DNA from 2 places in the Chlorobaculum sp. MV4-Y genome. Region 1 is predicted to be linked to the other one. Evidence: riboswitches for the same ligand, from Rfam matches in the RefSeq annotation. Region 1 holds a riboswitch; the other holds the start of a gene.
What was found. Region 1 has a riboswitch for cobalamin ahead of NY406_RS03820 (TonB-dependent receptor plug domain-containing protein). Riboswitches for the same ligand answer to the same signal wherever they lie in the genome.
Positions count from the first base shown of each region.

Region 2: linked by a shared signal. The riboswitch ahead of NY406_RS00210 (hypothetical protein) and the one ahead of NY406_RS03820 (TonB-dependent receptor plug domain-containing protein) in region 1 are both predicted to bind cobalamin.

Region 1 is NZ_CP104202.1:793,367-797,578, forward strand. Features, by position in the region: gene NY406_RS03810 (NAD(P)/FAD-dependent oxidoreductase) at 1-350, opposite strand, end outside; gene NY406_RS03815 (SRPBCC family protein) at 556-1,023, shown strand; cobalamin riboswitch at 1,078-1,313, shown strand; gene NY406_RS03820 (TonB-dependent receptor plug domain-containing protein) at 1,548-3,500, shown strand; gene NY406_RS03825 (ABC transporter substrate-binding protein) at 3,523-4,212, shown strand, end outside.
Region 2 is NZ_CP104202.1:37,239-41,450, reverse strand. Features, by position in the region: gene NY406_RS00220 (energy-coupling factor ABC transporter permease) at 1-343, opposite strand, end outside; gene NY406_RS00215 (transporter) at 361-1,152, opposite strand; gene NY406_RS00210 (hypothetical protein) at 1,172-1,531, opposite strand; cobalamin riboswitch at 1,556-1,772, opposite strand; gene cbpB (peptide-modifying radical SAM enzyme CbpB) at 1,930-3,360, opposite strand; cobalamin riboswitch at 3,684-3,824, opposite strand; gene NY406_RS00200 (Tn7-like element transposition protein TnsE) at 3,950-4,212, opposite strand, start outside.

The DNA.
Region 1 (4,212 bases):
AGGGCGATGACCAGGTAGTCGTAGCCGAGCACATCGGTGGTCGAGCCGGGCCGTTCGGTGGGCTGGATGGTCACCTTTTTGCTTTCGACGTCGATGTCGAGCACGGCGGCCTGGATGAAGCGGGTTTCGTCTTTGTCGAGCACCGGAGCCAGCGGCAGGTGCATGCTGCTGTCGGGATTTTTGTTTTCGAGGATTTCGAGCGGGATGTTGGGGATGAAGAGCAGATACGACCGTTTATCGACCACCGTGATCGCGGCATCCTCCGGTTTCACATAGTCGCGGATGTGACGGGCGACCTGCAATCCGGCAAAGTTGCCCCCAAGAATCAGAACATGCGGTTTGGTTTTCATCGTGACAATCCTCTAGGGTTCAGTTATGGGAAAGCACAAATATTCTCGATGATGTTAACGGTATCGGCATCCAGAAAGTTTTTCAGTTGAACCATTGCAGGGATTGACAGGATCAAAATCACCAGCCAAATCACTACGGGGATACTTTTACCGTTCGTTCGTCGTTGTTCAGATCGAAGTATGCCAAAGAAATCTGTTGCATTCGATGAACCTTCATACCAAAACCTGGGTACAGCGGTTGCCTGTGCCGATAGATGTTGCGTGGGACTTTTTTTCGCAGCCGGACAATCTTGCCCGGATCACTCCGCCGGAGATGTTCCTGCGCGTCGATGGCGGAAGCACCGGAAAACCGATCTACGAAGGGATGCAACTGAGCTACACGCTCTATCCTTTCATGATGATTCCCGTCCGGTGGACGACTGAAATCATGGCGGTCTCGAAGCCCGATTTTTTCGAGGATCGCCAGCTTTCGGGGCCATACGAGCTGTGGCATCACACGCACCGGTTCCGCGAAATCGAGGGCGGCACGGAGATGACCGACATCGTCGAGTACGCGCTGCCATTCGACATGCTCGGCGAAGTGGTCGAGGCGCTGATCGTCGGACGGCGGCTCGATGAAGTGTTCGAGTACCGGCGGCGCAAGGTGGCGGAGATTCTCGGCGAGATGCAATGACGGGAATTGTAATTGAGCCGGAAAATCGTAAATTGCGCCCGCAAAGATGAATGTTCTTTCACATGAATAGCTGGTGCCGGCTTCAAAGCCGGAGAATAGGGAAGTACGTGAGATTCGTACACTGTACCCGCAACTGTACAACGGAAAACTGCCGCTGGCAGGCGTGGCCTCATGCCGCGAAGCAGCAGTTCGGCGCACGTCACTGCCAGGCTCCTCCACGGAGCGGGCGGGAAGGCCGCACCGGTTCAGCCGTTATAGTCAGGAGACCTGCCAGTTACTCTTTGCTCGGTAACAAGACTACGGGTTAATAGTCAGGCAAAGCGCTTCCGGTAACTCCGACTGTACAGCATCGATTTTTCAGTGTGCTCTCTTTTTTACGTTTTTACGTTAATGGCGTGAAGCCAGCGTTTCCGCTCTCCGCCCATTGATAAACCATCGAGCTGTTTGGCGACGGGAACCGGGCCAGTCCTTTTCCTTAACCCCTGTCTGTTGATGTTTCAGTTAATTCAACACAGGACAACACCATGAACAAACGAACGCTCGCCATCCTCATGGCAGCAATGCTCGCCAGCCCTACGCTCCACGCCGAAGAGACCGGTTCGGATTATCTCGGTAACGAAATCGTCGTCACGTCGAGCCGGGTGCCTCAGCCGAAAAAAGAGCTGACCTCGAACGTTACGATCATCACCAAAGAGGAGATTAACGAGTCGTCGGCCAGCGATCTGAGTGAACTCCTCGCCGAGAAAAATCTCGGACACATCCAGAAATATCCCGGCACTTTGACCTCCGTCGGCATCCGCGGTTTCAGGACGGAATCCCACGGCAACGACCTCATGGGCAAGGTGCTCGTGCTGCTCGATGGCCGCCGTGCCGGCACCGGCAACCTCGCCAAAATCATGACGGCCAACGTTGAGCGTATCGAGATCATCAAGGGACCAGCGGCCGTGCAGTATGGTTCCGCAGCGATCGGCGGCGTGATCAACGTGATTACGGCAAAAGGCTCGGGTGCGCCATCGGCGTCGATCGAGCAGAAAATCGGCAGCAACGATTTCTCCATGACCGAGGCGACCATTCAGGGAAAAACCGGGCGCTTCGACTATTCCGGCAGCATCTCGAAATCCGATTCCGGAAGCTACAAAACGGCCAAAGGAGTCACCTACCCGAATACCGGTTATGAAGATCAGAAGCTGGCGAGTCTGAATGTGGGTTACGAGATTGCCGACGGTCACCGGATTGGCATGATCGTTCACTCCTTCGATGTGGACAAGGCTGGTTCGCCGAGCTATTTCAGCTCGCCCAATCTCCGTGCCTATACGGTTCAGAACAACCACTCCGTCGATTTCAGGTACGATGGCGCGACCTCCAGCCGCAACTTTTCATGGATGGCTCGCTACTTCACCGGAAAGGACGAGTACCGCTATGTTGATCCGAGCTGGGGGTATCAAAGCAGCAACAAAATCGACCAGCAAGGAGCGCAGGCGCAGGTTACCTGGCAGCCGGGCGCGCTCAGGCTCACGACCGGATTTGACTGGCTGAAGTACGAACTCAATTCGACCTTGAAGCCGAGCTGGGCTTCCTATGAAAATCCCGCCGGTTTCGTTCTCGGCAAGTACGGATTTTTCGATGATCGCCTGATCGTGACAGGCGGCGTGCGTTACGACGACTATCGCGTCAACATGAAAGCGATCGAAGGCACGTCGAGGAGCAAGGACAATTTCGCGCATCAGGCCGGAGTGGCGTGGCAGGCAACCGATTTCCTCAAGCTCAGAGGCTCGTATGCCGAAGGTTTCAGGATGCCGTCGGAGCGTGAGCTTGCCGCCAATATCACCAGCTGGGGGAAGACCTACATCGGCAATCCCGATCTCAAGCCGGAATCGAGCGAAACCTGGGAAGTCGGTATGGACCTTAACTGGAAAGGACTCAATGGTTCGCTGACCTGGTTCAGCACCGATTATACGGACATGATCCAGACCAAACAAACAGCTCCATCGACCTATACCTATCGCAACATTGGCAGTGCCACGGTTTCCGGAATCGAAGCTGAACTCTCGAAGGTGTTCGCTCTCGACAGCTCCTCGTGGACGCTTGAACCATATGCCGGGTACACCTACCTTTTGCAGTATCGTGACAACCAGAGCGGCGACGATCTGCTTTACACGCCGCAGTGGAACGCCAGTACCGGACTGAGAGTGCATGACGGACGCGGCTTCAACGGCGCGTTCAACCTTGCCTACACCGGCAAAACCTTTGTCCAGAACTATGAGACCGGCTCTGGCGAAGTGGTGTCGAAAGGCGGATTTACGGTGGTTGATCTTTCCGTCTCGAAGAAATTTCCGTTCGGCGGCAAGGGCGTGAAAGGGCCGGGAATCACGGTCAGGGCCGAAGTCAACAACCTCTTCGACCGCGATTACCAGTATGTCAAGGGCTATCCGATGCCTGGCCGTACCTTCGTTTTCGGTCTGAAGGCGGATATCTGAAACCGCCCATCCACCACCGATCATGAAAAAAATCATCATGACGCTGCTGCTCCTGCTTTTTGCGGGAGCAGCGGCGCGGGCGGAGGGGCGGATTGTCAGCCAGTCGCCCTACATTACCGACACCTTGCGCTCGCTCGGTCTCGAAAACCGCATTGCGGGGGTGAGCCGCTATGACGATCTTGACCTGCCGAAGACTGGCGGCGTGACCGATCCCGATCCGGCGGCCATCGCGGCGCTGCATCCCGGCTATCTCTTTCTCTCCGACTGGACAAGCCCCGATGTTTGCAAGCGAGTGACGCCGCCGGGCGCGAAGTGCGTCGTGCTGCACGGCTTCAAGAGCATGAGCGAGATTGGCGGGAACATTCGCGCCATCTGCGATGTGCTTGGCATCGAAGGCGGCGACGAGAAGGCTGCCGCGTTCGAGCGGCAGTGGCGCAAGGCGGCGGCAGAGGTCAACGGCGGCGGGCGGCGGGTGCTGATCCTGTCGAGCTGCCAGGGCAATCCGTTCTCGTTCGGCGTCAACACCTACCTGTACGACCTCTTCACGGCGGCGGGATTCAAGGTGGTCGAGGACTATCCGACGATCCGCCATGTCGCGCCGACGGAGCTGATCGGCAGCGTCTGGGAGCTGGTCGAGGAGAAAAAGCCGGAGATCGTTTTCGTGCTTCAGAAGGACGGCTACGAATGCCCTGTGCGGATTCCCGAGGGCGAC
Region 2 (4,212 bases), 760 kb from region 1:
CGCTCATCACCGACGGCCCGAACATGATCGCCCCGAGGCCCACGCCGGTGGGATGAGAGCAGCTCCCGGTCACAGAGGGAATCTTGAGCGACGAAAGCACAAAGGCAAACGCCCCAACCATCGCCAGCAGCAGCTTCATGCGCGGATTGTCAGCCACGATCTTGCGCATCGACCGGAAGCCAAGCACAAAAAAAGGCAACGACACTGCCGCCCAGAACAGGCACCACGAAGGCGGCAAAAACCCCTCCATGATGTGCATCGCCCAGGCCTCACCACCACCGAAAAGCATCATGCCCGCAACCATCGAGGACACAGCGACAAAGCGAAATTTCAGATTGGTCATGGTTATCCTCCTTTAGTTTAGTTGAATCGCGCGGCCACGCCGAGCAGCAAAGCCGTATCGGGTTCGGCATCGTTCAGACCACCCTTGATGCCCAGGTCGAAATCGAAGTTTTCGGTAACGCTGTAGATCAGCCCTCCCAGCACGAAGGCGGGATGCGTTCGCGATCCTTTCTCTTCGGCAGTTTCAATGCCAATGTCGGCCACCGCCCTGAGCTTTTCCGAAAACGCATATTCGCCCGCAAGGGATGCGCTCCAGATGTCCTTGTTTGACGCAGCCGCGTCCTCATCAAGCTCATAGGCATTGCGATGGTAGCCCGCATTGGCGTGCAGCGTCAGCGAGCCAAGCTCTTTGGTGGCGATCAGCACCGCGCCTCCCGTCACCCGCCCGACACCAAGCCCCTTGTCGGCGTCACCAGTCGGCAGGGAGATGCCGGGTTTCAGGGCAAGGCTGAATCCGTTCTTTTCGCTCTCGAAGAACCGCCACTTGAGTTCGACCGTCATATCGCCGATACCACTTTCATCGGCGGTAACAAGCTGATCTTCCTGATTCTGATGCCACAGGTACGGCAACCCCGCAACCAGATCGATATTCTGCGCCACGCCGTACGAAACCACCACTGCGGCTTCGTTTTCACGCTCTTTTATCGTGATGCCGCCGTCGGTCTTGCTGTTGGAGGAAAATCCGGTCGTGCATTCGACCTGCCAGCCGCCGGTGCCCTGGGTGCCGGTATCGTCGGTAACAAGAGGATAGGCTGCGTACGCCGGGGCAGCGCAGCACAGCAATGCTGCCGCCATAACATATTGTTTCATTATCACTTGTTTTATTGTTTCAGTTCAATTGCCAGCACGGAATGACGGTCAGCGGATGACCGGCGGCGGAAAAACTGTCACAGCCTGAACGGCACTGATGACAAGTGACGGTGAGCGGGTCATGCCCTTGATGATAGCGTTGACCGGATTGACGCGAAAAAGGCGGGAAATGGCCGATGAGATGAGTGCGGCAGGATCGATGGGGATCGATGGAAAACAGCACGGAATGCGCCGGGACGCCAAACGGCGAGCGGAACAGATCGTAATGAACGAGAGGGATGAATCGACTGAGAAGCGAGCGGAACAGCCGGTTGCGCAACGACAGGATCGACGCCCAACCCTTGCCTGTTCTAGCGGACGGAACGAGGGTGTGTTTCATGGTAGTATGTTGCTTTATTCCCGAAGCGTTAAAAAAAGATGCGGCAGGTCTTCTGACTTTCCCGGGTTTTACCGGCCTTCCCACCCCGATGAAATCGGGGCAGTGGCATATTCGATAAACCTTTTCACCAGCTATTCAGCCAGTGCGAGATTACAGCAGCGGGTACTGTTCCGGACTCTCACCGGATTCCCTTTTAAGCCCGCATGTCTCCATGTCGGGCACCACATAATTGGACGAAGAAAGTATAAGAAAAAGCGAGAGAAAGGCAAATGCTGGATGGAAAAATTTTGTATGGCGATGCCTTGCCCGGGGAAAGCGCAATGCGTCTTTCCCCCGGTTCTTCGGCCAGAGAAACGATCAATAACCAGATTGGCCTTCGAATCTTTTTCCCGAAGCGCTCAGGAGAGACTCGCGCACCCTGCCGCTCCAAACTCAACGACCGTTTCGGTCGCCTTGTCCCAGCCATTTTCGAGAAAATCGTCCGCCACGCCGTCGGCAATCTTGCGCATGGCGAAGCGCACCTGCTCCTCGTAGAGTTCGCAGAACGCGCCGGGACTCTTCATCGTGCCGTGCAGACTCCACGCCTCTGCCGGGCAGGGCGAGCCGCAGAAGTGCCGAATGGCGCAACTCCGGCAGGGATCGATCTCCTCTACCCGCCGACTCGTGACCAGCCTGAACGACGGCGTGGCCAGAATGGCGTCAATGTCGTCGCGGAAAACGTTGCCGCCGTTGAACTCCTCCAGCCCGACGAACTCGCTGCACGGAAAGATGTCGCCCTTGGCCGACAGCGCCACGAAGCAGCGTCCACCGCCGCAGGGCGAGATGTCGCACATCAGCTTTCGGGCCGTCGGAGCCAGAATCGAGAGCATGATGTTGGCGAAGTTGGCCACCACCAGCTTCCGGCCGGTCTCGCGATACAGCTCATGCGCCCGCTCCAGCGCTCGCAGGTAATAGCCAGACATTACCCTGTCATCAGGCTTTTCGGCTTTGCCGCCCGGCTGCGTACAGCGTACGGGATTGAGCATGCACACCGGCACTTCAGCCGCATGAAAAAACTCGACAATCTCGGCCAGTGATTGCATGTTTTGCTTCGTCACCGTACAGATCACACTGTAGCTCTCGTAGCCACGAAGCAGCGCCATAGCCTGAAGCACCGATTCATAAACCCCTTCGCCAGACCAGCTCTTGCGCGTCCGGGCGGCCAGCGCAGCCTGATGGCCATCGAGTGACAGACCGACGCCAACGCCGCGCGACATGAGAAACTCCGCCGCTTCGTGATCGAGCAACGTGCCGTTTGTCTGCACGCCGAACCTGAACGCCTCACCGAAATGGTCAATCGCCGAAAACACCGCCTTACGGTTCATCAGAGGTTCAGAGCCATGAAAAATCACTTCCGGTCTGAACCCTTCGGCCACATGCTGCCTGAAGTAGACGAGCATTCTCTCCAGAGCCTCGATCAGTTCTCCGGCAGGCATATCCACGCCGTCTCGCCGCATCTCGCCCGGAATATAACAGTAGCTGCAATCGAGGTTGCAACGCTCCGTCGGGTTCACATAGACTGCCGACGGCTTCAGGCTGCACCGTAGCGCCGTCATCTCCGACTCGAACTCCGCCGCTTTCTGCCGATACCCCTGGCAGAGCGGATGGCTGGAAGAGAAAACCTCCGCCAGCTCATGCTTGCCCACCAGCGCCCAGAAAGCCGTGTCCGGCGACACGACCGCCATGTAATCGTCATGGCCGATGTCGATCGGCAATAGCGACATGCCGTTGCCCGAATTCACCCACAGGCCCCTTGACGAGGCCTGTTTTCCCGTTACGTCTCCCCGCATCGTTCAGTTTGCCTCCTTCTTCACGACCGGTTTCTCGATCAGGATGTAGTGCGAAAGGCCCGTGCCGCTGGCATCCTTGCGCTTCCTTACCGCGATGATCGCTTTTGGTTTCACGATTTTTGTTGATTTTGCTTGCGTGTTGTTCATGGCGTTGTCTCCATTTTTGTTGAAAAAGAAAAAGGACTTCATCCCACCTTTTGCAAGATGGAGCGAAGCCCTTTACCATCGGAGTTCTGCCCGGACGACAAAAAAATACGGGATCAGGAACTCAATGTCCCGCCCATGAGCGTTTCGTCATCCATGCTATGTTCTCAATACAACAGGTCTTCTGGCTCTCGGATCGTCCTTCCCCTGCAAGCCTTCCCCCCCGGTAAGCCGGAGCAGTGACCACCCCCGAAGGGATCAAGTGCAGGTTCAGTCCCCGAATACAGCGGCGGGACCGCCACGGATTCAAACCGTGTTCCGGGATGTTGCAATGAATACTTTAAGGTAACATGATGATCCAAGTAATGCAAGGGATCTATATCAGTGTACCAAAAACGTTGAATGTACTTAAAGACTTGCCACGATATTATGGAACTGGACTGATTCAGATGCGAAGCAATTCTACATGTACCCGTTCTGCCCAACGAAGAAAAGAATCTCGCGCTACTAACGATTTGTCTAAAGAGGAGGTTTTAGGGTGGGATATGCGCTTATAGTCATTCCGAAAAGTCTTTTCAAGAAATGACGTAGGCCACACTAATGAGTGCTTTACAAGAAGCATTTCAAGTTCATGAAGCTGTCGCTCCCAACCAATTGCCGAAACCTGCAACTTCAGCAATAACGTAGACAGATGATTCTGGCTATCCG